3 regions of the Proteus penneri genome follow, and region 2 is predicted to be linked to each of the others. Evidence: predicted binding sites of a transcription regulator. Region 2 holds the regulator's gene; each other region holds the start of a gene.
What was found. Region 2 encodes LexA, which represses DNA repair genes until DNA is damaged. Its sites were predicted from a motif close to TNCTGTATGTACATACAGNA; they were not measured.
Positions count from the first base shown of each region.

Region 1: a site for LexA is predicted at 3,719-3,738, ahead of dinB (DNA polymerase IV). Genes of this name have one in related genera too.
Region 3: a site for LexA is predicted at 3,668-3,687, ahead of uvrB (excinuclease ABC subunit UvrB). Genes of this name have one in related genera too.

Region 1 is NZ_CP059690.1:528,472-539,398, reverse strand. Features, by position in the region: gene pepD (beta-Ala-His dipeptidase) at 1-110, shown strand, start outside; gene H1225_RS02310 (TonB-dependent siderophore receptor) at 404-2,554, shown strand; gene dinB (DNA polymerase IV) at 2,644-3,699, opposite strand; gene H1225_RS02300 (glycerophosphodiester phosphodiesterase family protein) at 3,933-4,805, shown strand; gene H1225_RS02295 (CsbD family protein) at 4,898-5,110, shown strand; gene nqrM ((Na+)-NQR maturation NqrM) at 5,262-5,489, opposite strand; gene H1225_RS02285 (FAD:protein FMN transferase) at 5,509-6,531, opposite strand; gene nqrF (NADH:ubiquinone reductase (Na(+)-transporting) subunit F) at 6,612-7,838, opposite strand; gene nqrE (NADH:ubiquinone reductase (Na(+)-transporting) subunit E) at 7,855-8,451, opposite strand; gene H1225_RS02270 (NADH:ubiquinone reductase (Na(+)-transporting) subunit D) at 8,457-9,086, opposite strand; gene H1225_RS02265 (Na(+)-translocating NADH-quinone reductase subunit C) at 9,079-9,864, opposite strand; gene H1225_RS02260 (NADH:ubiquinone reductase (Na(+)-transporting) subunit B) at 9,857-10,927, opposite strand, start outside.
Region 2 is NZ_CP059690.1:3,104,917-3,115,843, forward strand. Features, by position in the region: gene uvrA (excinuclease ABC subunit UvrA) at 1-132, opposite strand, end outside; gene ssb1 (single-stranded DNA-binding protein SSB1) at 385-909, shown strand; gene H1225_RS13995 (reverse transcriptase domain-containing protein) at 1,531-3,435, shown strand; gene zur (zinc uptake transcriptional repressor Zur) at 3,842-4,372, shown strand; gene lexA (transcriptional repressor LexA) at 4,578-5,189, opposite strand; gene H1225_RS14010 (diacylglycerol kinase) at 5,317-5,688, opposite strand; gene plsB (glycerol-3-phosphate 1-O-acyltransferase PlsB) at 5,819-8,302, shown strand; gene ubiA (4-hydroxybenzoate octaprenyltransferase) at 8,405-9,259, opposite strand; gene ubiC (chorismate lyase) at 9,288-9,797, opposite strand; gene pgi (glucose-6-phosphate isomerase) at 10,019-10,927, opposite strand, start outside.
Region 3 is NZ_CP059690.1:731,394-742,320, reverse strand. Features, by position in the region: gene yvcK (uridine diphosphate-N-acetylglucosamine-binding protein YvcK) at 1-384, shown strand, start outside; gene H1225_RS03240 (DUF1266 domain-containing protein) at 489-1,439, opposite strand; gene uvrB (excinuclease ABC subunit UvrB) at 1,627-3,636, opposite strand; gene bioD (dethiobiotin synthase) at 4,107-4,790, opposite strand; gene bioC (malonyl-ACP O-methyltransferase BioC) at 4,783-5,547, opposite strand; gene bioF (8-amino-7-oxononanoate synthase) at 5,522-6,685, opposite strand; gene bioB (biotin synthase BioB) at 6,685-7,722, opposite strand; gene bioA (adenosylmethionine--8-amino-7-oxononanoate transaminase) at 7,826-9,100, shown strand; gene pgl (6-phosphogluconolactonase) at 9,175-10,164, opposite strand; gene H1225_RS03200 (pyridoxal phosphatase) at 10,314-10,927, shown strand, end outside.

The DNA of each region.
Region 1 (10,927 bases), 1.4 Mb from region 2:
GACCAACAATCCGTGGTGCTCACTCACCAGACGAACGCGTTCACATTAAAAGCGTTGGTCAATACTGGCAGTTATTAACAGCAATTTTAAAAACGATCCCTGCTAAATAATCTTGCTTTAAATATCATAATGAAACCCGCTTAATTGGCGGGTTTTTTGTTACTAACGCTACCATAAAGAAATAATTTATCCCTCTACACACTCTATTTTCCTTAAGTATCATAATTTATTCCTTATAGAACAAATACCAATCCAACTTATTCAATTTTGGAATAAAGAAATAATCTTAATAAAGATAATTTATAGAATGCTAATTATTATCATTAGCATTAATGTTTATTGAGTGGTATTTTCATGCCTTCCGCATTTAAAGTTAAAAAATAAAAATCCAAAGGGTCCTATTGTGTCTAACAAAAATTGCGTTGCTAGCGTCATTCTCGCCTTACCTTTAAGTTTACTCTCTGTTCAAATTCATGCGGCAGTTAATCAAAAGATAATTGTCACCTCCGCTCCATCACAGGACCCACAATCTCCTGTTTCAGGCTTTATTGCCACAAAAACACTATCAACAAATAAAACACCAACTGAAATTGAAAAAACACCGCAATCCATTAGCGTGATCACACGTGACCAAATGGACGCTCAAGATGTCAGTTCAGTTTCTCAAGCGCTACGTTATACACCCGGCGTTTTCACCGAATATCGAGGGAGTTCTAATCGTAATGACGAGGTTTTTATTCGTGGATACAGTTATGCACCACGTTTTCTTGACGGCCTAAGCTATGGAATGGGAGCATCATCATCAACAGGAGCACTTGACCCATGGTTATTAGAGCGCGTTGAAGTTGTTAGAGGGCCAGCATCTGTTCTTTATGGCCAAGTAAACCCAGGCGGCCTCGTTGCAATGACAAGTAAAAGACCAACTGCATCCCCTATTCGCCACATTCAAATACGAGCTGGTAATGATAAATTGGCAGAAACGGCTTTTGATTTTTCAGGTGCATTAAGTGATGACAATCGTGTTCTTTATCGTCTAAATGGTATTGCCAAAACACAGCACACTCAAATAAAAAACTATAAAGAAGAGCGTTTTGCCCTCGCTCCTGCTATTACTTTTTTACCTAATGAACAAACACGTTTAACGTTATTAAGCTTTATTCAGCAAGAGCCTGAAGCGGGTTATCGTAACTTTTTACCCGCTTATGGTACGGTGAAAAAAACACCTGAGGGTACTATTCCTTTTGATTTCGACGTAAACAACCCTGATTACCACCAATCGTGGCGTCAACAATATGGCGTAGGCTATGAATTTGAACATGAATTTAGTGACTCACTAAAAATTGTACAAAATGCACGATATAGCCATATTAATCAGAAATATAAATATCTTGTATTTGGATCTTTAAAAAAAGATAACCCTTATGTCCTTGAGCGCCGAGCGCAACAAGAGCAACGAGAAACAGATACTTTAGGAATAGATACTCGCTTACAAGCCGACTTTACTACGGCAAAACTTAATCATACGGTGATTGCAGGTATTGATTATCAGTGGAGTAAAGATCAAGATAATTTACGCAGGGCTACAGGCTCAGAGTACGATCTGGATTGGCGTGATCCTAATTATAATTATCCGATTAATATGAACTTACAGAAACCTGCAACAGATCAGTTGCAAAAACGCGATCAAATCGGATTATATTTACAAGATCAGATCCAATGGAAAAATTGGATATTACTTACCGGTTTACGCCAAGACTGGGCGCAAGTACGAACTCATGATTTCTTAGCAGCCACATATGATCAACAAGATGATAGTAAACTAACGGGTCGTGCTGGTATTTTATATGCTTTTGATAATGGTATTTCACCTTATATAAGTTACAGCACCTCTTTTGAGCCTAATTTACAAACTCGCCGAGCACCAGGAAGTGCCCCTTTTGAGCCTAGCGAAGGTCGTCAATTAGAAGCAGGAATTAAATACCTCACACCTAATGAACAAACATTGGCAACACTCTCTGTTTATCAATTACAACAACGCAATGTTACCAACTATAATGCTGAAAAAGCGTATTTTGAACCCGTGGGTGAAATTAGAAGTCGTGGTGTCGAAGCACAAATTAATAGCCAACTAACTGAAAATATTTCCTTCATTAGTAGCTATGCTTATACCGATACAGAGGTCAGAAAAACCATTATTGCAGGAACACAAGGAAAAGAGTTACCTAGAGTTCCTAAGCATATGGCATCATTCTGGGGTCAATATGATGAAATCTCTGGGCTATTTAATGGAGCTAAAGCAGGCTTTGGTGTGAGATATGTAGGTGTATCTCAAGGTGATACCAAAAATACAATCAGTGTCCCTGCGGTAACCTTATATGATGCGATGATAGGTTATTCATTAGGTGAGTTATCACCTTCTTTAAAAGGGGCTGAAATTCAGCTTAATATGAATAACATTGCGAACAAACATTATGTTGCATCTTGTGCTGGTGATACCGCATGTTTTTATGGGATCGGCAGAACAATGACAGCAACAATGAATTATCGCTGGTAATACTATATAGATTAACTACATAGATTAACCACATAAATTAATTGCGTTACCCATAGCCTATCTATTGATCGGCTATGGTTTTTTTATTCTTATAATGCTAAAAGAAGTTGTCGTTCTAGTTGTGGATCTTGCAAAGTGACATGAAATCCGATTAATCGCACACCTCGACCATTTCGGCGTTCATGCCATGCTTGGTAGGCAATATTTATTAAATCAGCTTTTTCTAAAATAGGATGAGTATGTTCTTGTGTCGTTAATTGAAAATCATCAAATTTTAGTTTAACGCCTTGTCTTGCTATCCTTAAATCAGGTTTCACTTTTGTCAGTCGCCTTTCTAATTCACTATATAATCCATCGAGTAATGCCAAGCAATCATCCCAAGAATTAATATCTGAAGCAAAAGTACGTTCAACTCCCACTGATTTTCTAAGTCTATCAGGGGTTATTTCACGCTCATCGATACCATGACTGCGCTCCCATAAATTTTGACCAAATTTCCCCAATGCTTTTACCAAAGAAATAACATCGGTACGGCGAATATCAGCACAAGTTTCTAGCCCCATTTCTTGCAAGCGAGCAAATGTTACCTTACCTACACCTGGTATTTTATTAAGCGGTAATTTCATAATGAAATCATCAACTTGCTCAGGAGTAATAACAAATTGCCCGTTAGGCTTATTAATATCAGAAGCAATTTTCGCCAGAAATTTAATTGGTGCAATGCCTGCGGATGCAGTGAGATTTAACTCATCAAAAATTTGTTGGCGAATCTCTTGAGCTATCAATGTTGCCGAACCGTAACAATGCTTACTGTCAGAGACATCAAGATAAGCTTCATCGAGTGAAAGAGGTTCAATAAGATGAGTATAACGAGAAAAAATTTGGCGGATCTTTGCTGATGTCTCTTTATAGAGAGCCATTCTACCAGGTAAAACTTTTAATTGGGGACATAACTTCAAGGCTGTTGCCGTTGACATAGCACTACGGACACCAAAACGACGGGCAGGATAATTCGCCGTACAGATCACTCCTCGGCTAGAAGCATTACCTCCAACTGCAATGGGGATCTCTTTTAGTGCTGGATTATCTCGCATTTCAATCGCAGCATAAAAACAATCCATATCAACATGAATAATTTTACGCATACAATAACCTCACCTTATTTACTGTTTAAATATACAGTAAATAAATATTAACTACAATTTTTATTCCTTCTCATCTCCCTCTATTGAGGTGTAATTCTCATAAAAATCTGAATTAGTCTGTTTATTTATAGAATTGTCACAAAGTGGTGATAAATTGTTTTTGCTCGTTGACTAATTACATTAATTTTAAATATTGTTTTGTAACTATATATAAAACAAGGAAATAATTTTTCATGATCAAATTATTCATCGCTATTTCTCTCTTTTGTTATTCTGTAATTCTTATGGCATCTCCTAAAATTATCGCACATCGTGGTGGCACAGCTGATGCCCCAGAAAATACTGAAATTGCTATAAAAACAGCACTCTCTAATCAAGCTGATGCAATTTGGATCACTATTCAATTATCGAAAGATAATATTCCTGTTCTTTACCGCCCTAACGACTTAAAAAGCTTAACAAATGGGCAAGGTAGTATTTCTGACTTTACTGCACAACAGCTTAAACAATGGGATGCGGGCTATAAATTTGGTGAAGCACAACAATTTCCTTATCGAAATAAAGGTGTCACTATTCCGACATTGGATGAGATCTTAACTCAATTCCCCACAACACAGTTTTATCTTGATTTAAAATCACCAGATGCTGATCCCGTTATTCAAGGTGAAGCGTTAGCTACAGTTCTCAGTAAACATAATGCACTTGATAGAACCCGTGTTTATTCTACTAATACCGCCTTTCTTGAAGCACTCCCGACTAATGTAGAGCGTTTTGAAAGTCGTGATATTACTCGTGATATTTTAGCCAATATCACAATGAGCCATGTTTGCCTGCTACCTGAAAATTTAGATATTACTCGTTGGTATGGACTTGAGCTTCACCGCAAAGTAGAGGTCGTTGAGAAGTACACACTAGGTGAAGCTCGCTCAAAATCTATTCTGAGTTGGGATAAGGATGCCATGTCTTGTTTTCGTGCTGGTGGCAATGCTCATATTGTTCTTTTCGGGATCAATACAGAGAAAGATTATACTCAAGCCACAGAATTAGGTGCTGATGCTGTTATGGTCGACTCTCCAGCAAAAATGAAAATATTTAGAAAAGGATAAATAATCCTATTTAGGTTTACACTTTTATCTTCACGTTATTCTCTTCTACACTTAATAATATCATCCGATAGAAATAAGTAAGGAGGAATAAAATGTTAAACAATAAAATCTCTGGTGACTGGAATTTATTCAAAGGAAAAGTAAAAGAAAAGTGGGGAAAAATCACGCATGATGAACTTGATGTTATCGAAGGCACTAGAGAGCAATTGATTGGTAAACTTCAAGAACATTATGGCTATACCTACGAAGAAGCCAAAAAAGAAGTTTTAGAATGGGAGGGGCAAAACCCTTATCCATGGAAGTAAACCTTTATTAATAGGTGTTGCTTTTTATTATCCTACTTCTATTTTATTAAAAACCTTTTAGCGTTTTCGTATTTACAGAATGAGTGAAATAAAAAAGAGTGATAGATATAAATCTCATCACTCTTTTTTTATCTAAATATATTTTTTATTATTAAAGAATTCGATTCTTTTTCAGTAACTCTTCTCGTGCAGACTCTTTTGCCATACGTTTTTTACGTGCATCACAAGGTTCAGGGCAATCACACTCTTTTTCTATACCCATAGCCCCTAAACCACCGCAACTGCCTTGAAGGCTTTTACGCTTTACAATATATCCTAACGCCATTCCAAAGAAGGCAATCAAGAATAAGATGAAGGCAAAAAGAAATATTTTTAACATAACCTTCTCTCCTTAAATTCTATTTTTTTAAGAATGGGGCGAATGCTTTACTATAACGCTCTTCAAACCCATTTTCAGTTTTCACTATCATAAAGACAGGAATATTTAGTTTATTTGCTACTTCTAACCCTTTTTCAGGTCCTAACACATTCAATCCTGTCGAAAGACCATCAGCACTCATACAAGTTGGTACAATCACAGTGATAGAAACAAGATTATGTTTAATAGGATGGCCTGTGGTTGGGTCAATAGTATGGGAATAACGGATACCGTTTTCTTCAAAATAGTTACGGTAATCACCAGAGGTTGCAATTGAATTATCACCCGGTTCAATAATTAACTGAACACTCTGTTTTGTACCATCATTAGCTGGTTTCTCAATCGCTATACGCCAAGGCTTGTCATTACCATTTACACCTTGTGTTCTTACTTCACCACCAATATCAACCATATAGTTAGTGATATTCTGTGATATTAAATACTCAGCAACAGCATCAACACCATATCCTTTAGCAATAGAAGAGAGATCGACATAAAGCTCAGGGATCTTCTTGATCAGTGTATTTCCTTCAACAGATAAGTAATCAATGCCAATCCACTGCTTACGCTTTGATAATTCATCTTCAGAAGGCTGGTGAGTAAATCGACCCTCTGGGCCAAATCCCCATAAATTGACTAACGGCCCAACAGTCACATCTAAAGCACCATCAGTCATTTTATTAATACGAATGGCTTCACTCACAACTTTAGCGGTAGCAGGCGAAACGGGAAATGGGGTATTAATTTCACGGCTTTGATTGAAACGACTCAATTCAGAATGAGGACGATATGTTGACATTTGATCGTTAACTTCTTCAAGAATACGATCAATTTCTGTTTGTAAGACGTTTTGTGGAGGGGAGTTACTGTCAGGAACATATTTAATCGAGTAATAAGTTCCCATGGTTTCGCCTTCTAATACCTGCTGCTTTTCACCACATGCAGATAATAGAACTAATGCGGACAGCATCACTATCCAATTTATCATCTTTCTTTTTAACATAACTCTCTCTTCTGATCATGAGCGCCCACATAAGTGGGCGCTTGTCATTTCATTCATTTATGCTTGATCGGAGGTTAGGATCAACCGCCAAAGTCATCCAGCATAATGTTTTCATCTTCAACGCCTAAATCTTTGAGCATTTTAATAACAGCTGCGTTCATCACTGGCGGTCCACACATATAGAATTCACAATCTTCTGGTGCTGGATGATTTTTGAGGTAATTCTCAAACAACACATTGTGAATAAATCCAGTATATCCCGTCCAGTTATCTTCAGGTAAGGCGTCTGAAAGTGCGACATGCCATGTGAAGTTTTCGTTTTCTTTTGCAAGCATATCGAAGTCTTCAGTGTAGAACATTTCACGCACAGAACGAGCACCATACCAGAAGCTGATTTTACGTTTAGAATGTAAGCGTTTTAACTGATCAAAAATGTGTGAGCGCATTGGTGCCATACCTGCACCACCACCAATAAAGATCATCTCTGCATCAGTTTCTTTAGCGAAGAATTCACCAAATGGCCCTGAAATTGTCACCTTATCACCCGGTTTTAACGACCAAATATACGATGACATAATTCCTGGTGGCACATCAGGATTACGTGGCGGAGGTGTTGCAATACGCACGTTTAACATGATAATGCCATGCTCTTCTGGGTAGTTTGCCATTGAATAAGCACGTACTGTGGTTTCTTTTACTTCAGAAACATAACGGAACAAATTAAATTTATCCCAATCTTCACGATACTCTTCTGGTACATCAAAATCTTCATAACGTACCGTATGAGGAGGACATTCGATTTGAATAAATCCACCAGCACGGAAAGGTACAACCTCACCTTCAGGGATTTTTAACACTAATTCTTTAATGAAAGTGGCTTTATTATCATTTGAGATAACTTCACATTCCCACTTTTTAACACCGAAGATTTCTTCTGGTAATTCTAATTTCAGGTTATTTTTTACGTTTACCTGACACGCTAAACGACAACCTTCTTTAGCTTCACGTTTGTTAATATGTGAAAGTTCTGTCGGTAAAATATCACCACCACCTTCCAGCACTTTAACGCGACACTGACCACAAGAGCCACCACCACCGCAAGCTGATGAAATAAAAATACCTTCATTTGATAATACGTTAAGTAATTTATCACCTGCTGGTGCATTAAAACTTTTGTCTGGGTCTCCATTGACCTCAACAGAAATATCCCCTGTATTGACCAGTTTTGATTTTGCGAACAAAATCAACGCTGTTAATACCAATACAATCAGGGTAAACATCACGACACCTAGAATAATTATATCCATGAGTTCTTCTCACCCTTTATAGCTGAACACCAGAGAAGGACATGAAACCTAATGCCATCAACCCTGTGGTGACAAAAGTAACGCCTAACCCTTTCATACCTGCCGGTACATCCGCGTACTTCATTTTCTCACGGATAGAAGCCAGTAATACGATGGCTAACATCCAACCAATTCCGGAACCGAAACCATAAACAATAGACTCGCTAAAGTTATAGTCACGTTGTGCCATAAATGACACACCACCGAAGATGGCGCAGTTAACGGTAATAAGTGGCAAGAAGATCCCTAGTGCGTTATACAGCGCTGGGAAATAACGATCTAAAATCATTTCTAGGATTTGTACCAGTGCTGCAATCACACCAATGAAAGTGATAAAGTTTAAGAAACTTAAATCAACACCTTCCATTAATGCATTATCACGTAACACATAGTTGTAAACCAAGTTATTCAACGGTACAGAAAGACCTAGAACAACGGTAACAGCGATACCTAATCCAAAAGCTGTTTTTACATTTTTAGAAACAGCGAGAAATGTACACATCCCTAAGAAGAATGCGAGCGCCATATTCTCAATAAAAACAGCACGAACAAATAGGCTTATATAATGTTCCATGGCGATTAGTCCTCTTCAACCTGTGCAGGTTTTAATGTACGTAATCCCCAAATTAGCAAGCCAATGATAAAGAATGCACTTGGAGCTAACAGGAATAAACCATTAGGCTGATACCAGCCACCATTCTGAATAGATTCCATCACGGTAATGCCGAATAATTTACCTGAACCAAAGAGCTCACGTAAAAAACCAACAAGGATCAAGATAACGCCATAGCCTAAGCCGTTACCAATACCATCCATAAAACTTTCAATAGGAGGCGATTTCATTGCGTAAGCTTCAGCACGCCCCATTACAATACAGTTAGTAATGATAAGGCCAACGAAAACAGAGAGTTGCTTAGAAATCTCATAGGCATAAGCTTGTAAAACTTGGTCAACAACGATAACTAATGAAGCAATAATCGCCATTTGAACAATAATACGAACACTACTTGGTATGTAATTACGGATTAGTGAGATAAAAAAGTTTGAAAATGCAGTAACTAAAGTCACCGCAATTGTCATCACTAATGCAGTTTCAAGTTTTGTTGTTACCGCCAATGCAGAACACACACCTAACACCTGTAAGGCAATCGGGTTGTTATCTAACAATGGCCCAAGTAAAACTCGTTTAATTTCTTTTGTATCAGCCATTGATCTCTCCTTCACGAACTTTTTTCAGGAATGGGCCGAAACCTTTTTCACCTAACCAGAAATCGAACATATGCTGGATACCATTTGAGGTCAATGTTGCTCCAGAAAGCCCATCAATACCATAAGGACTGTCAGATGCGCCACCACGCACAATCTTAATCGCGGGAATACCTTCTTCAGTCAGTAAACGCTTACCTTTCCATTGTGCTTTCCACTGTGGGTTATCGACTTCACCGCCTAACCCTGGTGTTTCACCATGTGAATAATAAGTAATCCCTTTCGCTGTTACTCCATCAATATCTACAGCTACGAAAGCGTACATGACAGACCATAAACCTGAACCATATACAGGTAGCACAACTTCCGTTGTTTTACCTTGAGCATCGAGAACGAAGTAAACTTCAGCGGTATTGGCACGACGACGAATTTTAGCAATATCTTCAGCTGGCGATAACGCAATAGATGTTTCATCGCTACGTAATTCAGCATTTAAATCAAAATTGCCTTTACTATCAGTCAGCTCACCTGTCTGAAAATTAACAATTTTTGCTTTAATTCGAGTGTCATACACTTTCAGTACATCTGTCGCACTCATTTTCGGTACAAGCAGACCCGCAACATCAAGAATATTACGTTGTTTATCAAGAAGTTTCTGTTCTTCTTGTTTAGACTTAAGCCCAACAGCAGCTCCTGCTACTACCACAGAACACACAAGACATAGAATAAATACAACGAGGAACGTTCTTGCGACGCTATCTTTGTTTTTCTCTTTAGCCACGAGCTTTTCTCCGCTTAATATTCGCCTGAACAACCACGTAATCGAACAGTGGTGCAAATAAGTTTGCGAATAAGATTGCCAGCATCATACCTTCTGGGTAAGCCGGATTGACGACACGAATAAGCACAGCCATTACGCCAATCAAAATACCGTATGCCCATTTACCTTTATCGGTAAACGATGCAGATACTGGATCTGTTGCCATAAACATCATACCGAAAGCAAAACCACCTAATACTAAGTGCCAGTGCCAAGGCATTGAGAAGAGAGGATTGGTATCTGAACCGATAAAATTAAATAGGTATGACATTACAATCATGCCCACCATTACCCCAGCAACAATACGCCATGAAGCAATTCGGGCAAAAAGAATGACAGCACCGCCGATTAAAATCATCAATGTTGAAACTTCACCGATCGATCCTGGAATATTTCCAAGGAAAGCATCCATCCAAGAGATAGGTTGTTGAGTGACGGTATTTAATAATGCACTTTCACCCGATACAGACCATTGTGATAATGGTGTCGCACCTGAGAAGCCATCTGCCGCAGTCCAAACTAGATCACCTGAAATTTGAGCAGGATATGCAAAAAACAGGAATGCACGACCTGCTAATGCTGGGTTTAAGAAGTTACGTCCTGTACCACCAAAGATTTCTTTCGCAATAACCACACCAAACGTAATACCTAATGCAGCCTGCCAAAGTGGTAATGTTGGCGGTACGATCAAGGCAAATAAGATTGATGTAACAAAGAAACCTTCGTTAATTTCATGACCACGAATAAAGGCAAAAAGAACTTCCCAAAATCCACCAACCACAAAAACAACAAGATAAATAGGTAAAAAGTAAGTTGCACCAAGTAGCATCTTACTTGCCCATCCAGCATCTGTTGTTAATGATGCGCCGAGGAATTCAGCAAGACGATAGTGCCAATCTGAAGCAATTATTTGCTGTAATTCAGCACCGCTATATAACTGATTAAGTGCAGGGATCGCTTGATGACCGACATTATACATTCCCCAAAACATTGCAGGGAAAACGGACAACCAAACTAAGATCAT
Region 2 (10,927 bases):
CGTATCAAAGGCTAAAGAGGATTTACCTGAGCCTGAAAGTCCCGTAATAACAATAAGTTTATCGCGAGGAATGACCAAATTGATATTTTTTAGATTATGGGTGCGAGCGCCCCGTACTTCGATTTTATCCATGAATATATCCCGGATTGAGAGAGTCGCCGAAAAAGAAATAATCGGATAATTATGACACAAAGTTAACTGAATGGATATACAGTATATATAGTGAAATTGAATGATGATGTAAACCTGTCATTTTGAGACAAAAAAATTTCGACAATGTTCACAATTGAGAAATTCATCACACGTCATATTCAAATTTTAGCGTACGTGATAAACTTATTCGCTTATGATTTCAAAAAATTTACTTTCGCAGGAGTACCTCACATGGCGAGCAGAGGCGTAAACAAAGTTATTCTTATCGGTAATTTAGGGCAGGATCCAGAAATCCGTTATATGCCAAGTGGCGGTGCAGTTGCCAACCTAACATTGGCAACATCAGAAAGCTGGCGCGATAAACAAACCGGTGAAATGAAAGAAAAAACCGAGTGGCACCGTGTGGTAATTTTCGGCAAATTAGCGGAAATTGCAGGCGAATATCTGCGTAAAGGTTCACAAGTGTATATCGAAGGCCAATTACAAACACGTAAATGGCAAGACCAAAGCGGCCAAGACAGATATAGCACTGAAGTTGTTGTTAATATCGGCGGCACAATGCAGATGTTAGGTGGCCGTGGCGGCCAAGACAGCGCGCCATCTCAAGGTGGCCAAGGCGGTTGGGGTCAACCACAACAGCCACAAGCATCACAACAATTTAGCGGTGGTGCTCAATCTCGCCCACAACAACCCGCTGCAGCTCCAGCACCAAGTAATGAACCACCAATGGATTTTGATGACGACATTCCGTTTTAAGTGCGCCATTTTGCTTTGTAAATCAAGCGCTTACGGCTAATTTATGTCGCAAGTATAGGCTGTTGGAAAGCCTATTGCAAGCCTAACTTATCCTTGTCTAGTAATAGACTTGAACCTCGAAAGAGGGAGGGGAGTGCAGCATGTTAGGTCAAAAGGCTGGTGGCGGGGAAACTATCTACTTTGCGCCAGTCATTGCAAGTCCCATAAGGTTAAACCTGATTGGTTGAATCATAGTCCATAGTGGGTTTCGGGATATCTTTGACTCACGATAGTTCAGGAGTCATACCAAGATTTACGATAATTATTGTTAAAAGGCTATCGTATCCAACAATCTTGGCACCTGCTCGGTGAGAGTGGTAATTGGACGTAAGTGGAACCTAAGTGGGACGCATCTTGTTTATAAAGAAATGCGGGATCACCTAAGTTGGTTTGAGATAAACAACCAATATGGTGACGGAGGCTCCATAGTACCCAACGTAGCCTTGTAATGAGGTAGCAGTCGGTTTAAATCCGACCTGAAATTTGAGTATAAGTATCGAGGTAACTCATACGAAAGCTTAAATGTAGGGGGGAAGGGAGACAGTTAGACACGATACTAAAAGAAGCGAGGTTCAATAGTCAGTGCTATTACAAAGAACACTCAATGCTCTGATTGGTATTAATAAAGCAAGTAAGCAAGGCTATAAGGTCAAGAAATTACATAAAATAATGTGTAACCATCAAGATCTTTGGATGCAGGCGTATGCCAACATCTACTCTAATCGTGGAGCCATGACGAAAGGGGTAGACTCAAACACACTCGATGGTATGGGTGTTGATAGAGTTCAAAATATTATCAACCTAATTAAATCAGGTGACTATCGTCCAAAGCCTTGCAGACGCACACACATCCCCAAGGATGCTAGGAATCCGAATGGTAAGAAACGACCTTTAGGAATTCCCAGTGGTGACGACAAGTTGATTCAAGAGGTCATGAGAATGATCCTTGAGGAAATTTATGAACCAGTCTTTAGCGATTGGAGCTATGGATTTCGACCCAACAAATCATGCCACACAGCACTTACTGAAATACGTAATGGTTGGAAAAGCACCAAATGGGTTTGTGATGTCGATATTAAGGGATACTTCGACAATATTAACCATGACTTATTGCTGAAATTTCTTAGCAATAAGATTGATGACCGGGCTTTTCTTGGGCTTCTAAAGAAGTTTCTGAAAGCTGGTTACATGGAAGAATGGCGTTACTTTGGCACCCACAGTGGGACACCGCAAGGGGGAATCATATCCCCTATACTAGCCAATGTTTTTCTCCATGAACTTGATGAGTTTATGAAAATTAAAATCAAAGAGTTTAGCAATGGAGGACGAAGAAAACCTAATCCTGAATACAAGCGGGCACTACAAAATCGAGCTAATCGTATAAAGTGGATAAGACAAGGCTTTGGTGCATCTGGCTACCCTGCTGATGAGCAGAAAATTGCCAAGTGGGAAATGGAAATCAAAAACCTTGAAGAGCAATTGGTTAATACCTCAAGTGTTCTTATGGACGACCCTGACTTTAAGCGTATGCGTTATGTTCGGTATGCTGACGACTTTCTAATTGGGATCATTGGTTCTAAACAGGAAGCAATGCAAGTAATGTCTGACATTACTGAATTTGTTGAGTCGGAATTAAAGCTTGAAGTATCGAAAGAGAAATCAAGCGTAGTTGACCCGAAACAAGGTTTTATCTTTCTCGGATATGAAATTCTATGTCGTAGGGAAAATAAACGAGTTAAATGTGTTGTGGGACACAACTCGGATGGCAGTAAAACTCACGCTGTTAAGCGCACCATTACTGAACACATTCACCTTGGTGTTCCGAGAGCGAAAATACAGAAATTCTGTGCGCTCCGTGGCTACGGGAATTACGAATCTGGCATGGACGGTTGCAGAGGAAAGCCTGCAATGATGTATTTGTCTGACTATGAAATTATTAGTCAATACAATGCTGAAATGCGTGGCTATGCCAATTACTATAACTTAGCACCAGTTCTATATCTGAATAAGCTACATTGGATATGGATGAATAGTCTGTTAAAGACGCTGGCTGGAAAACATCGTTCATCTAGAACTAAAATCGCTAAACGATTGAAGCAGGCTGATGGTCGATATATCCACAGAGAAATTCGTAATGGAAAACTTTATGAACTTGAAGTTTTTCAACTTAAAAATCGAAGTGTGTCTCTAGCAAGTTTTGCCGACCCGTTTCCGAATGTTTATAAATATTCGAGCAGAACTGAATTGCTAGACAGAATGGCAGGTAACAAATGTGAATACTGCGGCACCGTTACTGGATATCTTGAAGTTCACCATGTGCGTAAACTGAAGGATATTAAGGATGGTACAGAGCCTTGGAAAAGACTGATGATTGCCCGACATCGGAAGACGTTAGTTTTATGTAAGGACTGTCATGTCGATCTTCACAGAGGGAAGCTGCCAGACTATAGAAACTTTGCTAAGTCTAGCGGAGAGCCGTATGCATAGAAATGTGCACGTACGGTTCGGTGGGGGGACAACGGCTAACCCTTTTGAGGGCGCACGTGTCCTACCCAACGGTTCAGAACAAATTATCTAAAATCATCTAAAAAATTAACCCAGCTTAGGCTGGGTTTTTGTTACTAATGGCCAGTACATATCAACATGAAAAACCAGTTCGCCCATGTGAATCAACTTGCTTTACACAATAAATTATTACTTATTTATCTCTCTTTAAAAGTATCTACTTTATATTGTTGAAAGAAAACATGTTTTTTTATCGAACAGCAGATCCTTTTAAAAAGGATGTAATACTACAGTTATTTTCACAAAACCCCACTTTACACAAAGGTTTACTCTTGAAAAATATGATAGGATCTATGTTATTAACAACGTCTGAGAGCATCTTATCCCCATGAATGAAGAGAAATTGCTCGCTCAGGCAGAAAAGATCTGCCAGAAACGAGGTGTTCGCCTGACTTCACAACGTCTGGCAGTATTACGTCTGATAATCCAGCAACCTTCTGCTATCAGCGCATATGATTTATTGGATTTATTACGCCAAGTTGAGCCTCAAGCAAAACCGCCAACAGTCTATCGTGGATTAGAGTTTTTACTTGAGCAAGGATTTATCCATAAAATAGAATCCACCAACAGTTATGTGCTTTGTCATCATTTTGATGATGTTGAACATACGTCAGTAATGCTAATTTGTGACCGTTGCTTATCTGTCACTGAAAAGAATAGTCATAAAATCGAAGATGCGATTTCATTACTAGCAAAAGAGAGTGGATTTCATTTACGACATAGCGTCATCGAAATTCATGGATTGTGTTCACAATGCCATGAAGCACAAGAGTGTACCCATCCTGAAGGTTGTCATCATGATCATAGTATGGATGATAATCTTAAGCAGAAAAAAACCGGCGACTATAAGCCTCGTTAAACTTATAAAATACAAAAAGCCAGGTGACTTGTATCGTTGTCATAAGCACTTACGCAATTAAAACACATCATATTGTAATTACATTTGTAGTGTAATGGTGTTTTTTTATACAAATTAGAAAAATAAAAAATGCAGATGATTTTATGTTTTTACACATCATCTGCATCTTTTTAAAATAAGTTTTGTTGACTTACTTTGGCACAAATTACAGCCATTCGCTGTTACGAATAACCCCAACGGCTAAACCTTCCACAGTAAAGCTTTGTTCGCGTAAATCGACGATAATTGGTGAAAACTCTGGGTTTTCTGCATGAAGCTCAATTTTATTACCGCTTTTCTTGAAGCGCTTTACTGTCACTTCATCTTCAATACGCGCCACAATCACTTGCCCATTGTGAACATCTTGCGTTTTATGCACAGCAAGTAAATCACCATCCATAATACCGATATCTTTCATTGACATGCCATTAACACGCAATAAAAAATCTGCACTTGGTTTAAATAGCATTGGGTCAACTTGATAATGGCTTTCAATATGCTCTTGCGCTAAAAGTGGTTCACCCGCCGCGACTCGCCCAATTAATGGCAATCCTTCTGGTTCTTCTTCCATTAGCAAACGGATACCTCTGGATGCACCAGAGACAATTTCTATCACGCCTTTACGAGCAAGAGCTTTTAAGTGCTCTTCTGCCGCATTTGGTGAGCGAAACCCAAGCTGGGAAGCTATTTCAGCCCGTGTTGGTGGCATACCCGTTTGCGAAATGTGATCACGAACCAAATCGTAAACCTGCTGCTGCCTTGCAGTTAATGCTTTCATTCCGCCCCCTGTTTGTTTATACAGTCAAACTGTGAGTATATACAGGTATATGACGATTTGAAACCTAAAATGAATATAAAACACGCATCTCTGGATTATTTTTCGACAAAAAGCGAAATTTTTAACTTTATGCGAAGAAATGCCCCCAAAGAATGGTTACCCAAGTAAATAATCCCAATATAATAGCAATCAGAACGGCGGCAGAACCCATATCTTTTGCACGTCCGGATAATTCATGGTATTCAGATCCAATTCGATCGACAACCGCTTCTATTGCGCTATTTACCAGTTCCAAGATCACAACCAATACAACGGAACCAATGAGTAAAATGCGCTCTAGACCACTGACATCGATGAAAAATGAAAGGATAATTGCAACCAAGGTCACAATTGCTTCTTGTCTAAAAGCGGCTTCATTAATCCAAGCGGCACGAATGCCTTTGTATGAATAGCCACCTGCTTTGATGATTCGGGTAAGACCTTTATTTTGATTAGCCATAATAAACTCTATCGAAAACAAACGATTATTTTGCCACTTTTCTCTATTAATATTGTCACAGCACCACAGATCTACGAAAGACTTTCTGTTATGCTTTCGAAGTATTGCTAATAAGAGGCTACAACTATTTATGTCAGCTTGGCGTAAACTATATTATAACACATTGAATTTACCACTAAAATTACTGGTAAAAAGCAAACGAGTTCCGACTGATCCTATCACTGAATTAGGGTTAGATACGTCGCGATCTTTCCTTTATGTTCTGCCTTATCATTCAAAGGCGGACTTACTGACATTAAGACAGCAATGTTTATCTTTAGGATTGCCTGATCCACTGCAACCCATTGAGATAGGCGGTACAAAGCTTCCTGCTTATGTCTTTATTGATGACGGCCCAAGAGTATTCCGTTACTACTCCCCCGATCCTCGTAAAGATTCCGTGAAGACATTCCACGCTTATCTTGATGCACATCGTAATAACCCACATCTTGATATCGAGATGTTGCCAGTTTCTGTGATGTTTGGACGCTCTCCTGGTCGTGAAGGCCATAATGGTGTTCCACATTTACGCGTGCTTAACGGTATCCAAAAATTTATCGCTATCCTCTGGTTAGGTCGTGATAGTTTTGTTCGTTTTTCACCCACTGTATCAATGCGTGAAATGGCGAACGAACACGGCACGGACACGAGTATAGCGAGAAAACTTGCACGTGTTGCACGTATTCACTTTTCACGCCAGCGTTTAGCCGCTGTTGGCCCTAAATTGCCAGCACGCCAAGATCTCTTCAATAAATTGCTTTCATCAAAAGCAATTGAAAAAGCGATTGAAGATGAATCAAAAGCGAAGAAAATCTCACTTGACAAAGCGCGTAAAAATGCCACAGATATCATGGAAGAAATTGCAGCTAATTTCTCATATGAAGCAGTGCGTATTAGTGATCGCGTATTAAGTTGGACATGGAATAAGCTCTACCAAGGTATCAACGTTTATAATGCCGAACGAGTACGTAAACTCGCGCAAGATGGGCATGAAATCGTGTATGTTCCTTGTCACCGTAGCCACATGGACTACTTACTGCTTTCTTATGTACTTTACCACCAAGGTTTAGTCCCCCCACATATAGCAGCAGGTATTAACCTCAATTTCTGGCCAGCCGGCCCTATTTTCCGCCGTTTAGGGGCTTTCTTTATTCGAAGAACCTTTAAAGGTAACAAGCTTTACTCCACCATTTTTCGTGAATATTTAGGCGAGCTATTTACACGTGGCTACTCCATTGAATATTTCGTTGAAGGTGGCCGCTCTCGTACAGGTCGATTGTTAGATCCTAAAACAGGAACACTTTCAATGACGGTACAAGCCATGTTGCGTGGTGAAACACGTCCTATCTCTGTTGTTCCAATTTACATTGGTTATGAACACGTTATGGAAGTGGCAACCTATGCCAAAGAATTACGTGGCGCAACAAAAGAGAAAGAAGGCTTTATGCAGATGGTCAGGGGATTACGTAAATTACGTAACCTTGGTCAAGGCTATGTGAATTTTGGTGAGCCAATTTCTGTTGTACAATACTTAAATCAAGCTGTACCACAATGGCGTGATGATATTGACCCCATTGAGCCACAGCGCCCAAGTTGGTTAAACCCAACAGTAAGCACACTCGCTGATAACATTATGGTTCATATCAATAATGCAGCATCTATTAATGCAATCAATCTTGTTTCAACAGCCTTATTGGCATCACGTCAACGCGCACTCACGAGAGAACAACTGTTAGAGCAAATAGATTGTTATCTACAATTATTACGCAATGTGCCTTATTCGACGGATATGATTGTGTCTGATAAAAACGCTAAAGCCTTATTAGAACACGCTCTACAGTCAGATAAATTCCAAGTCGAAAAAGACAGCTTGGGTGATATTGTGGTACTCCCTCGTGAAAGCGCGGTATTAATGACTTATTACCGCAATAACACAATCCACTTAATGATCACTCCGTCATTAATTGCAAGCATCGTCTTACATCATGAAAAAATTCATCGTGATGATTTAATGAAACAAGTTGAGCTCATCTTCCCTCTTATTAAAGCGGAACTATTTATTCGTTATGAGAAAGAAGAACTCCCTGAAGTCATTAATACTTTGATTGCAGAATTGTGCCGTCAGCGCCTGATTTGTTGTGATAGTGATGGCTTACTGCGTATCAATCCAGCGCGTATTCGTCCATTACAGCTTTTAGCCGCCAGTGTCAGAGAAACACTGCAACGCTATGGCATTACACTCTCTTTACTCAATTTTGCACCTGAAATTAGCCGTGCATTATTGGAAAAAGAGAGCCGTATCTTGGCACAACGTCTTTCAGTTTTGCATGGTATCAACGCACCTGAATTCTTTGATAAAGCGGTATTCTCTACCTTAGTTTCAACGCTACGTGAAGAAGGGTATCTCAATGATAATGAAGATATCCTAAAAGCAGATGCATCTGCCCTTTACCAAGTGATTGCAAAATTAATGTCACCAGAAATTCGCTTAACCATTGAAAGCGTCGGGATCACTGAAGATAACAATTTAGTACAAACTGTTGACGAAAAAAGTGAGCCTAAAGCTGATGAATAATCAGTAATTAGCATTATGACCGAAATAGAAAAGGGATAAGCTCATTGCTTATCCCTTTTTATTTCTACTCAATAATAGAGAATACTTTAGCGCTTATTTATCTTAAAAATAACTAAATAAAATACCCGCAAACAAAACAAAACCAACATAGTTATTATTCATAAAAGCTTGGAAACACGGCGCTCTTTCACGCTCTGCAATAAGCTTCTGTTGATAAATAAACAGAGCTGTGACTAACAATAGCGACCAGTAGTAGATACCTTTCAAATTCAGCAAAATACCAATACCCACTAATAATGCCAGCATCACCAGTTGTAAAATACCGATAATAATTTTGTCATAACGACCGAATAAAATAGCGGTAGATTTAACCCCTATTTTTATATCATCATTACGATCAACCATTGCATATTGCGTATCGTAAATAACAGACCAGACAATATTAACCAGGAATAATAGCCAGCACACTAACGGCAAAGTTTCAGAAACGGCGGCAAATCCCATTGGAATTGACCAACCAAAAGCCATACCTAAAATAAGCTGAGGTAAGTTACTAAACCGTTTAACGAAAGGATAAAACCACGCCAGTGCAAGCCCTGCCACAGAGAGCCAAATAGTCATGGTGTTAAGTGTTAGAACTAATGCAAATGACAAGAGTACCAAAACGATAAATAAGATTTTGCTCTCTTTTTCTGTCACTGCCCCACTAGGTAATGGTCTATTTTTAGTTCGTTCAACACTGCCATCAATTTTTCGGTCAGCAAAGTCGTTTATTACACACCCAGCGGCACGCATAGAGAACACGCCAATAGTAAAGACAATCAGAATATGCCAATCTGGAAAGCCTTTAGCGGCAATCCACAAAGCCCAATAAGTTGGCCAAAGTAGTAATAGCGCTCCGATAGGTTTATCTATACGCATTAAACGGCTATATGCTTGCCATTTACTTTGCGTCATACTTCCCTCCAATTTTAGCTCCCCTTAATTACTTCTCATAAACTGGTGATGCAGGTAGAAACATCTCGGTTAATAATAAAGGTTTATCTGAAAGCTGAAAACGAGAACGGCGTAACCAATACCCATTTTGTTGCCCGATATGAATAAAATCACGACTTAAGGTTGTTTCCTGAAACAGATAACGCCCAAGTGGAACGGTTCTTAGATTGACCAGTTTTCTGTCTTCGCCTGTCAATGTCTCTTCTGGCACTAACGTCCGCCCTAATAACCAAGGAATATCATCACCACACAATACCACTTCTCTTAACCAATAACGCTGACTTTTGGGTAAACACGCTCTTTCGTCAGCAAGTTCAATAAAGTCAACAAATCCTTCTTGGTAAGGCATTACAGTGACTTTATTACAATATTGCTCAAAACGTCGAGTCATCGAGCCTAATTCCATTAACCAACTTAATGTACTTTCTTTAATACTTTCGTGTTCCTCATTAGGTAACCAATGGATAGGAGCGGGAGTAATTATTGATTTTTTGAACATTATTTCATCATCACGCGTTGATGATCCTAGCTTATGCGATTTATTATTCATAAGGATATCATGATGTGACTCAGGGAAGTTAAAAGCTGATAACATTTCGCATAAATAATCTAAAAAAGCGTTAAAAGAAAATTAGATTGAGCACGAAACATTCGAAAAATAAAGGAGGCCATAAAAACCTCCTTTGTATCTAACCGACTACTTATATTCAGTTTATTCGATTAACGCCATGCTTTATAACGATTAATCAGATTATTTGTTGAGCTATCATGGCTGTTAACACTTTCCTTACCTTCTAATTCAGGAAGAATGCGGTTAGCTAGCTGTTTACCTAATTCAACACCCCATTGGTCAAACGTGAAGATATTGAAAATAACACCTTGTACAAAGATCTTATGTTCATACATGGCAATCAATGCCCCCAATGAATAAGGCGTAATTTCTTTTAATAAAATAGAGTTTGTTGGTCGATTACCTTCAAATACTTTAAAAGGTGCAACATAGTCCATGGTTTTAGGATCTTTTCCTGCTGCGGCAAATTCAGCATCAACTTGCTCACGAGTTTTACCAAAAGCGAGTGCTTCTGTTTGAGCAAAAAAGTTAGACATCAGTTTTGCATGATGATCAGATAGAGGATTATGGCTAATTGCAGGTGCAATAAAATCACAAGGGATAATTTTTGTACCTTGATGGATCAGTTGATAAAACGCATGTTGGCCATTTGTACCCGGTTCGCCCCAAATAATAGGCCCTGTTTGGTAACTGACTTTATTTCCATCGCGATCAATATACTTACCATTTGACTCCATATTGCCTTGTTGGAAGTAAGCAGCAAAACGATGCATGTACTGATCGTATGGTAGAATCGCTTCAGTTTCTGTACCAAAAAAATTGTTATACCAAATGCCAATCAGTGCAAGGATTGTTGGGATGTTATTTTCAGCATCAGCGGTTCTAAAGTGGTTATCCATTGCATGAGCACCTTCCAGTAATTGCTCAAAGTTGTCATAACCAACAGATAACGCGATAGATAAACCAATTGCTGACCATAATGAATAACGACCACCGACCCAATCCCAAAACTCAAACATGTTGGCCGTATCAATACCAAATTTTTCAACTTCGGTGCT
Region 3 (10,927 bases), 1.6 Mb from region 2:
ATCTTAATCGGCCCCGGTAGTTTTTTTACCAGTTTAATGCCTTTGTTATTATTGCCAGAGCTTGCACAAGCATTACGCCGTAGTAGTGCAACAACGATTTATATTGGTAATTTAGGCAAAGAGCTAAGCCCCGCGGCTGCCAGTATGACGATGTCTGATAAAATCGCTATGATGGAAAATTATATTGGTTTACAAACAATAGATGCCGTGATCATTAGCCCTGAAACACAATATGAATCGATGAAAGGTCGATTAATTGTACAGACCCAATTGGAAGCTAAAGATATTCCTTATCGTCACGACCGCCATCTATTAAGCAAAGCTATTGAGTTAACATTACAGCAATTAGGGCAACGTAATTCATCACCTCAAGCGATTAAATAGTATTTATTACCTTGCTTCCATAAAAAAACCGCATCTGCAATAAACAGCAAGTGCGGTTTTTGGTTGGTAAAAACACAATATCACTATTGGTTTTCAACGTATTATTAGCTATTAAGCTGCTTTAATGTAATACGCTGGCTAATCACTTCTTCAATTTCGTCAAGTGTCATTGGTACATCATTTTTCATCAGACCGAGACCAGCCACAGTACGAGAGAAAGATGTTAAATCCAATGGCGGTAAATCCATTATCCAGTTTTCTTCTGTTGCCAACGTATCTTCTGCATTCAGAATATTTTGTATCACATCCGTAAAAGCTTGATGTGAAGAAACCCAATCTTGATCGCCACTTGCCCAAAACCAACGAGCAGCAATAAAGTTTCTCCACATATCTTCCCAACCATCATAGATCCGACGCAACATTGATGCGCTCATTAATGACCAGGTTTGAGCTTCTTGTTGAGTAATATAACCTTGTTGGCAACCTTCTAGACAAAGTTTGTTAAAACGGCAGAGATCCCAAATAAGGTATTTCACATTTTGGATGTTCATGCGATTAGTGCTCATCATATCGATTTGCCATAAACGCTCATTTTTATCATGTTCAGTTAACTCAGAAAGTAAAATGTCATTTTTTAATGACTGAACATCGTCTTCTTTGCCATTCAAAATTTGATCACGTAGCTGATAAAAATCATTGGTGTGGCCTTGAGTGAGCAACCAAAATAGTTGATACACTAAATCCCAACGGTCGTTAATTCCCCAACCTGCTGATAATCCACCATCATCTTTACCTCGAGCATATTCGTTATATGCCCACTCATTCATTGCGGCATAAGGTGCTGCAACATATAAACCCCATTCATGAGGTAATAACTGAGCTGATGTATTTTCTGCTTCAGATAAAATGGGCTCTTGCCCTGATGTTGATGATTTTTGCAACTCACTATCTTGTACAGTAAATTTGCGTAGCCATTTAAAAAGTATAATAAGAAGAATAACTCCAAGAATTACCCCAGCAGAGCTAGGAAACCCTGCATAAACATAACCACTCATTCACTGTCCTTAATATCTTTTTTATCTTTGTAAATAATTGACGCTTTGTTTGTTGTGGTATTTAAACAGTTGAACGCCATTAAGGGAATATAAAACTAGGCAAAAAATGGAAGATAGAAGATAAAAAGGGATAATCCCTGTAAAATAAGGATATCCCTTTATCGGTTTGTGAATTTAATTTCGCTAATTAAGAGTTAGCAATAAATTGAGCACGTAATGCTTGCAACTTATCACGCGTACTCGCTGCTTTCTCAAATTCAAGATCTTTTGCATATTGGTACATTTCAGCTTCTAAACGTTGGATCTCTTTTTCCAATTCAGCCGTTGATAACAACGGATAATTTTCATGAATATCTGTTGCTTTATGCCCTTTCTTATTGCGCCCTTGCGTAGGTTGACCAATCTTAAGAATATCACCCACTTTTTTATTTAATCCTTTAGGGACAATACCATGCTCAAGATTAAATTGTTGCTGTTTCTCGCGACGACGCTCAGTTTCGCTTATCGCTTTTGCCATTGAATCGGTAATTTTATCGCCATATAAAATTGCTTTACCTTCAAGGTTACGAGCCGCACGACCAATTGTCTGAATCAATGAACGTTCTGAACGTAAGAAACCCTCTTTATCAGCATCTAAAATCGCTACTAAAGAGACCTCAGGCATATCTAAACCTTCTCGAAGTAAGTTGATACCCACTAATACATCAAACTCACCTAGACGCAAATCACGAATAATTTCGACACGTTCAACAGTATCAATGTCAGAGTGTAAATAGCGAACTCGTTCGCCATGCTCTTCAAGATATTCTGTTAAGTCTTCAGCCATTCGTTTTGTTAGTGTTGTAACCAATACACGTTCATTTTTTGCTGCACGAATACGAATTTCAGAAAGTAAATCATCAACTTGTGTGGCAACCGGTCGCACTTCAACAATCGGATCAAGTAAGCCTGTTGGTCTTACAACTTGTTCGATAATTTCATTACCCGATTTTTCAAGTTCATATTTACCCGGTGTTGCTGAAACATAAATCGTTTGTGGTGCTAACGCCTCAAACTCTTCAAAACGTAACGGACGGTTATCAAGCGCGGAAGGTAAACGGAAGCCATATTCAACTAAGGTTTCTTTACGCGAGCGATCGCCTTTGTACATTCCGCCAATTTGTGGAATGGTAACGTGTGATTCATCAATCACTAATAGACCGTCAGCAGGAAGGTAATCAAACAGGGTTGGAGGTGGCTCACCAGGCCCTCTACCTGATAAATAGCGTGAATAGTTTTCGATACCTGAGCAATATCCCAATTCATTCATCATTTCGAGATCAAATTGAGTACGCTGTGTCACGCGTTGTTCTTCAACGAGTTTATCATTCGCTAAAAGCACTTTGCGTCTGTCTGCAAGTTCTTTTTTGATTTCTTCCATCGCTTCAAGAATACGCTCGCGGGGAGTGACATAGTGCGTTTTAGGGTAAACAGTAAAACGAGGCACATTATAGTGAATTTGCCCTGTTAAAGGGTCAAACAGTGAAAGGCGTTCGACCTCTTCATCAAATAGCTCAACACGTAATGCATAATCATCAGATTCAGCTGGAAAGATATCAATCACTTCACCACGTACGCGAAATGTACCTCGCTGGAAGGCTTGATCATTGCGAGTATATTGTAAATCAGCAAGGCGGCGTAAAATGGCACGTTGGTCGATTATCATGCCGTTAGTCAGATGAAGCATCATTTTTAAATAACTATCAGGATCACCTAAACCGTAGATAGCAGAAACCGATGATACGACAATAACATCTTTACGTTCTAGCAAAGCTTTAGTCGCAGATAGACGCATTTGTTCAATATGTTCGTTAACAGAAGCATCTTTTTCAATAAAAGTGTCTGAGCTTGGCACATACGCTTCTGGCTGATAATAATCGTAATAAGAAACAAAGTATTCCACTGCATTTTCAGGAAAGAATTCTTTCATTTCACTATAAAGCTGTGCTGCCAATGTTTTATTCGGCGCCAACACCATAGTCGGACGATTGAGATTGGCAATTACATTGGCAATCGTAAAGGTTTTACCTGAACCTGTTACCCCTAAAAGGGTTTGATGAGCAAGACCATCATCTAACCCTTCACAGAGTGAGGCAATAGCGGCAGGTTGATCACCACCCGGTTTAAATTCAGAATGCAGTTTGAAATCTTTGCTCATATTTTTATCTCCTCGCTGACACTCCTTATGATACTGGATAAAAATCCAGCTTCAATCTCTATCTCACAAAATTTGTCTGAATAATTAGCATAAGTTATCCCCAGTTTTGGAACTGAATTTTTTTCAAAAAGGCAACCCCTTTTTTGTGAATTATTCCAAGAGACACACCAACACCACTTCCTCTATTGATTTTATTTAATTAATTGATATATAAGAATTAAAAATAAAAGTTGAGAATAACACCAATCTTTAGCAATGCCTTGTATTCTCTCTATTCAGCGTATTTTTATAATGGTAATACACAAGGTTATCCACAGGAATAGTGGATAACTGTACAAAGTTGTTATCTCTCGGTAGGTTACGTCTTTTTTTCTACCTTAAAATATCCCTAAAAATTGACTGAATTTATTTTTTTTATTTTTTTATTAGTATAAAAAATAGACTTTTATAATTTACTTAATAACCGCCTATCAACTTAGTTTTAAACAGGAAAGATCGAGATAAGAAGTAAAATTATGCTCTTTTACTTCGTTTAAGTAGGGTATTTTGCCTAAAAATGGTGCGTTAATATGCTGTTTTAATGTTGCCAGATATTCTTTTTGATATCGCCCCGCAGGTTCAACTTCATTTGCAACCCAGCCAGCCAATGTTAAACCAGACTGAATAATTGCTTGTTGCGTTAATAACGCATGATTAATGCAACCCAATTTAACACCCACAGTCAAAATAACAGGTAGCTTTTCATTGATAACCCAATCAGAGAAAAAATAGTTTTCTGACAGTGGGGTAAACCAACCACCAGCGCCTTCGACTAAAACCCAATCAGCTTGTTGCTTTAAATAAGACAACCCTTCTGACATCACATTAAAATCAATAGGCTGTTTTATTTCTTGGCTAACAATATGTGGCGATGTTGGCGTTTCAAAACAGTAAGGATTAATACGGTGATAATCTAACTTTACTGTACTGAATTTTTGCAGTGTCAGTGCATCTGAATTACGTAAACCTTCATTTAGCCACTCACTTCCCGAAGCAACAGGCTTATAGCCTACGGTTTGATACCCTTGATGCCCCGCACATTGCAATAGTGCACTACTAACTACAGTTTTACCCACTTCTGTATCTGTACCTGTTAAAAACCATGTCTTAGCCATATGATATTTTTCCTATAACAATTTGATAAGTGAGTAAATATTTACCTGATTCTGTTTTCCATACATTTTCTAGCGCACGAAATTTTTGTCGTGTCATCAACCCTTTTTGTCGATCTCCTTGCACAAAATTGGCGCCAACGCCCTTTAAAGAAGCAAACAACGCATGTAATGAATCATAATGTTCTGTAACCGTTTCAGTAGAAAATTGGCAATGAAAGCCACAACACGCTTTCTTAATATCGTGAAGCGATAAAAAAGGATTAACATGCGGATGTTGATCAAGAGATTGCCAAGCCTCTCTGACTTCTTGCAGTGTCAACGTAGTGAGTGTTGAGAAATAAAGTGCACCTTTTTTATTTACTGCTTTCATGAGTGAGTTAATCGCAACAGATAAATCATCACACCATTGCATCGCTAAATTACTAAACACGATATCCACACTTTGTGGCGTAATTGCACAATGCTCGATATCACTTTGTAAGTAACCATCAGCCCGCTGTTGTTGTTTTGCCACTTGTAGCATGGTGTGTGACAGATCAAGTGCAATAACAAACTTGCCTTGTTGTTTCCATTTTTGGCTGAAATATCCTGTTCCGCATCCTGCATCTAAGACAATTTTGCCACTATCATAACGCGCTAAATCCATTAATTTATTACCGCTATAGCGCTGAATATTGGCGTGATTATCGTAATGAACCGCAGCTTTACCAAATGTTTGGGCTATACGTTGTTTATCTGTTTTGACTAAAGAATGCATGAAGCGTCTCGATTAACAGCTTAATATCTGAAAGATGATGGCGAGTGGTTAACGTTATTCGTAAGCGTGCACTTTGAGGCGGTACAGTAGGAGGAAAAATTGCCTTTACCCATAGACCTTTAGATTGCAGATAATCTGAAAGTGTTTGGCATAATTGCTCATCACCGATAATTAATGGCTGAATAGCCGTTTGTGAAGGCAATAATTTAATAGGAAGCGAAACAACACCTTGGCGAAAGGTATCAATTAATTGTTGAAGGTATGCTCGCTCACCATCAGCTTGTTTAATCATATTGAGTGCTGAATGTAACGCAACTGCCTGTGCAGGTGGCATTGATGTACTGTAAATAAGATGGCGTGCGTATTGTTCAAAAAATTCCGCTGTTGACTTGTTACAAAGCACTGCCGCCCCACTGACACCAAAAGCCTTACCAAAAGTCACCACTAATAGCTCAGGTTTGATACCCGCTTCATCACAACTACCTCGACCTTCTTTACCTAAAACACCAATACCGTGTGCGTCATCGACCATTAACCATGCATCATGTTGTCGGCTTATTGTTGCTATTTCTGTTAATGGGGCTTGATCTCCATCCATGCTAAATACCCCTTCTGTAACCACCAAGGTTTTACTAGCCGACGTTTTATTAAGTCGTTGAAATAAAGAATCAGAAGAATTGTGTAAAAAACGCCATAATATAGCGGGTGATAATACAGCGGCTTCCATTAACGAGGCATGGCAAAGTTTATCCGCAATAATAGCATCGTCTTTTTCAAGTAATGCCGAAATAACACCTTGGTTAGCACTATAACCGGATGAAAATAACAATGCATTATCGTAACCTAGCCAATCTGCAAGATGCTGTTCTAACTGTGCATGAGCTTGTGTAAATCCAGTGATATGCCCTGATCCACCGCTACCTACACCATACTCATCAGCACCTTGTTGCCATGCTTTAATGACGTCCGCATGTTGGCTGATACCTAAATAATCATTACCTGAAAAATTAAGGTACTTTTCACCTGATATTGTGATCAAAAAACGCCCCTTCACCTGTTTGATCACGTTGCGTTTTCGCCATAATGGCGTATTTCTACGCCCATTAAGTTGTTCATCTAAATAGGTTTGCCAACTCATTACAGTGCCGCATTATAAAATTGTTCAGTGTCTTTATTGGCAACCGCTTGCATCAAAGCTTCTTCTTGCTGATTGTCACCCATAGATACTGCTAATCGTTCAGGATTTAAGCCTAATTTACGGAATAATTGGTGATCTTTATCTTCAGTTGGATTGGTTGTTGTTAACAATTTGCAACCATAAAAAATAGAGTTCGCTCCAGCCATAAAGCAGAATGCTTGTGTTTGTTCACTCATTTGCTCACGACCGGCAGAAAGGCGTACATAAGAGCGAGGCATCATGATACGAGCAACGGCGATAGTACGAATAAAATCAAAGGGATCGACATCTTCATTATCAGCTAATGGCGTACCTTTAATTTTGGCTAACATATTAATCGGCACACTTTCTGGCGGTTGTGGCAAATTGGCTAATTGCACCAACATTGCAGCGCGATCTTTAACTTCCTCGCCTAACCCTAAAATTCCGCCAGAACACACTTTAATACCCGCATTGCGCACTTTATCAAGCGTATCTAAGCGATCTTGATAGGTCCGTGTTGTCACAATACTGCCGTAAAATTCAGGTGAGGTATCAAGGTTGTGGTTATAAAAATCCAGCCCTGCATCTGCTAATCGGTTAGCTTGTGAATCATCTAACTTCCCCAAAGTCATACAGGTTTCCATGCCTAATGCTTTGACTTCTTTCACCATCTGTTCAAGATAAGGCATGTCACGTTCATGCGGGTTTTTCCAAGCTGCTCCCATACAAAAACGCGTTGAACCCGCTGCTTTCGCTTTTTTTGCTGATTCAATCACTTGCTGCACTTCCATTAAACGCTCTTTTTCTAATCCGGTTTTATAGCGCGCACTTTGAGCACAATATTTACAATCTTCAGGACAAGCTCCTGTTTTGATAGAAAGCAATGTACTGACTTGGATCTGTGAAGGGTCAAAATGTTGACGATGCACTTGTTGTGCTTGAAAAACCAAATCTAAAAATGGCATATCAAACAGTGCTCTGGCTTCTTTTAATGTCCAGCGTTTTAATGTGCTCACAATACAATCTCCTGTTTAAAAGTGATTGCCAGTTTAAATAATAGGGTTATCATGTCAACTAAAATTGATCACCATTGGTTTACATGATTAAGTGAAAAATAGAATGACACCTGAAGATATCGCTTTCGATTTACGCCACATTTGGCATCCATACACCTCGATGAGTAATCCGTTACCTGCTTACCCTATCGTCAGTGCAAAAGGCGTTGAATTAGTCTTGGCTGATGGTAGAAAACTAATTGATGGAATGTCTTCATGGTGGGCTGCAATTCATGGATATAATCACCCAGAACTTAATAATGCCGTTACAACACAGCTAAGCAATATGTCTCATGTGATGTTTGGTGGCATTACTCATCCCCCAGCAGTATCACTTTGTCGTAAATTATTGGCGATAACACCAGAGCCTCTTGAATGTATATTCTTAGCAGACTCAGGTTCAGTTGCTGTTGAAGTCGCACTGAAAATGGCCTTGCAATTTTGGCAGGCTAAAGGTGAAAAACGTCAACGTATTGTGGCGCTAAAGCAGGGCTATCATGGTGATACTTTTGGCGCGATGTCAGTGTGTGATCCAGATAACTCCATGCACAGTCTGTACAAAGGTTACTTGCCTAATCATCTCTTTGTGGATGCACCCAAAACAGGCTTTTATGAAGAATGGGATCCCACTGATATCCACTCATTACACTCAACACTAGAGCAACATCATCAAGAAATTGCCGCCGTTATGCTTGAACCCATTGTTCAAGGCGCGGGTGGAATGCGAATTTATCATCCTGAATATTTGAAACACGCAAGAGCATTGTGTACTGAATTTGATGTGTTATTAATTGCAGATGAAATTGCCACGGGTTTTGGCCGAACAGGTAAGCTTTTTGCTTGTGAGCACGCTGGAATTTCTCCTGATATTATGTGTGTAGGTAAAGCCTTAACGGGCGGTTATATGACCTTATCTGCTACCTTAACTACACGTCATATTGCCGAAACCATCAGCCAAGGTGATGCAGGATGCTTTATGCATGGCCCTACTTATATGGGAAATCCTTTAGCTTGTGCTGTTGCTGATGCCAGTTTGTCTCTAATAGAAAAAGGCGATTGGGTAAATCAAGTTGCACAACTTGAAGCCCAACTTAAAAAAGAGCTCCTGCCATTAAAACAGGTAAAAAGTGTCAAAGATGTGCGAGTGTTAGGTGCGATTGGTGTGGTCGAAATGAACGAGCCCGTTAATATGGCAAAATTACAAAAAATCTTTGTAGAAGAAGGGGTTTGGATCAGACCTTTTGGTAAGCTGATTTATATTATGCCACCATTTATTATGCCACCAGCAAGCCTGACTAAACTCACTCAAGCTATTGAGAAAGTGGTTAATCTCTCATAAATCTTTCATTCAAATAAACCTCTAGTAAGGTAATGTTTTGCTAGAGGTTTTCAGTAACTTTTATACTGTGATAGTTATTTCGTCACAACAGTAACCCACATTGCGCCTTTACCTACTGGATAACACGCTAATTCTGTTAAGGCACCCGTATGTTTATCAATCCGAGAAACAGACGCAAAATCTGATTTTTGACCACAAGAAATCAAGTAATTACCTGTATTATCAAGATTAAAACCACGAGGCTGTGTTTGTGTTGGATAATAGCCTACAGGTTGTAGATAATCGCCAGCCTCAGAGATTGCCATCGCACAAATAAAGCTTTCAGAGCGTTCGCTAGCATAAAGAAAACGCCCATCAGGCGTGATATGAATATCTGATGCCCAACGAGTACTGTTAAATGTTTCAGGAACAATATCAACCGTTTGCATTAAACGGTATAAATCTCCCATGCGACGATAAACATTGATTGTCGCATCTAATTCATTAAGGCAATAAAACACATTACCATTAGGATGGAATGCCATATGGCGAGGCCCTGCATTTTGTGCTGTTGTCAGCTCTTCAGTACCTGCTTCTGTTAAACGCCCCTCTTCTGATAAATTAAATAAACGAATATGATCTTCACCTAAACAAGGCACAATCAGTTGTTTATTATTCCAATCAATATTAGATGAGTGAGGTTTATTTAATCCTTCAATAATTTGGATAGGTGATTGAGGGATACCCTTATCATTAATAGGTAAAACAGCTAAATTACCTTGATGATAAGAAGGTACAAATAAGAAACGCCCCGTTTTATCTAAGCATAAATGAACAGGAGTACTTGGAATGGAAGTGATAGCCTTTTGTTCTAACTGACCATCGGCAGCAATCGCAAATGTCACCACACTAAAATGAGGTCGAATACCGACATAAAGGTATTTTCCATCTGCACTTGCAATCATCGGTTGTACTTGCCCTGCAATCTCTACAACCTGCAATAAATCCATTTCACCTTCAGCGTTTAATGCATAAACATGGATTTGTTGACTCTCTGGACTTGCTACGTAGACTACCTGTTTCATCCCTTCTCCTTAAAATCGATTACCCATTGATTTATAAAGAATAATAGAGTAACTAACGATAACCTGTCACGATTAAGCTAGTTTATCTTTTATTAGTTAACGTGTACCATCAGCAACATTGCATCTTAATACTATCAAGGGGCTTATTTATGTCATATCGCGTTATTGCATTGGATCTTGATGGCACACTGCTTGATGACCAAAAACGTATCCTGCCAGAATCTTTAGAAGCACTCAATCTTGCAAGAAAAGCAGGTGTTAAAGTCTTAATTGTAACAGGTCGTCATCATGTTGCTATCCATCCATTCTATCAGGCACTCGATCTTGACACCCCTGCAATTTGCTGTAATGGGACTTACCTTTATGACTATATTGGTAAAAAAGTACTGGAATCCGATCCATTAACCACTCAAGAAACCAGAGCAGTATTAGATCTCGTTAAGCAAACAAATGTACACCATTTAGTTTATGCTGACGATGCAATGATGTACGACCAACTTACTGCAGCAGTACAACGCACTCTTAATTGGGCAGATACCCTTCCCATTGCACAGCGCCCCAATCTCGTTAAAGTCGATGATTTTTATAAAGCAATGCATGATGTTAATGCCATTTGGAAAATTGCCACAACAACGCCTGCTCACGATGAACTACACGCATTAGTTGAAAAAATTGAACAACAAGTCGGCTTAGAGTGTGAATGGTCTTGGGTTGATCAAGTTGATATCGCTAAAAAAGGCAACAGTAAAGGTCGTCGTTTGCA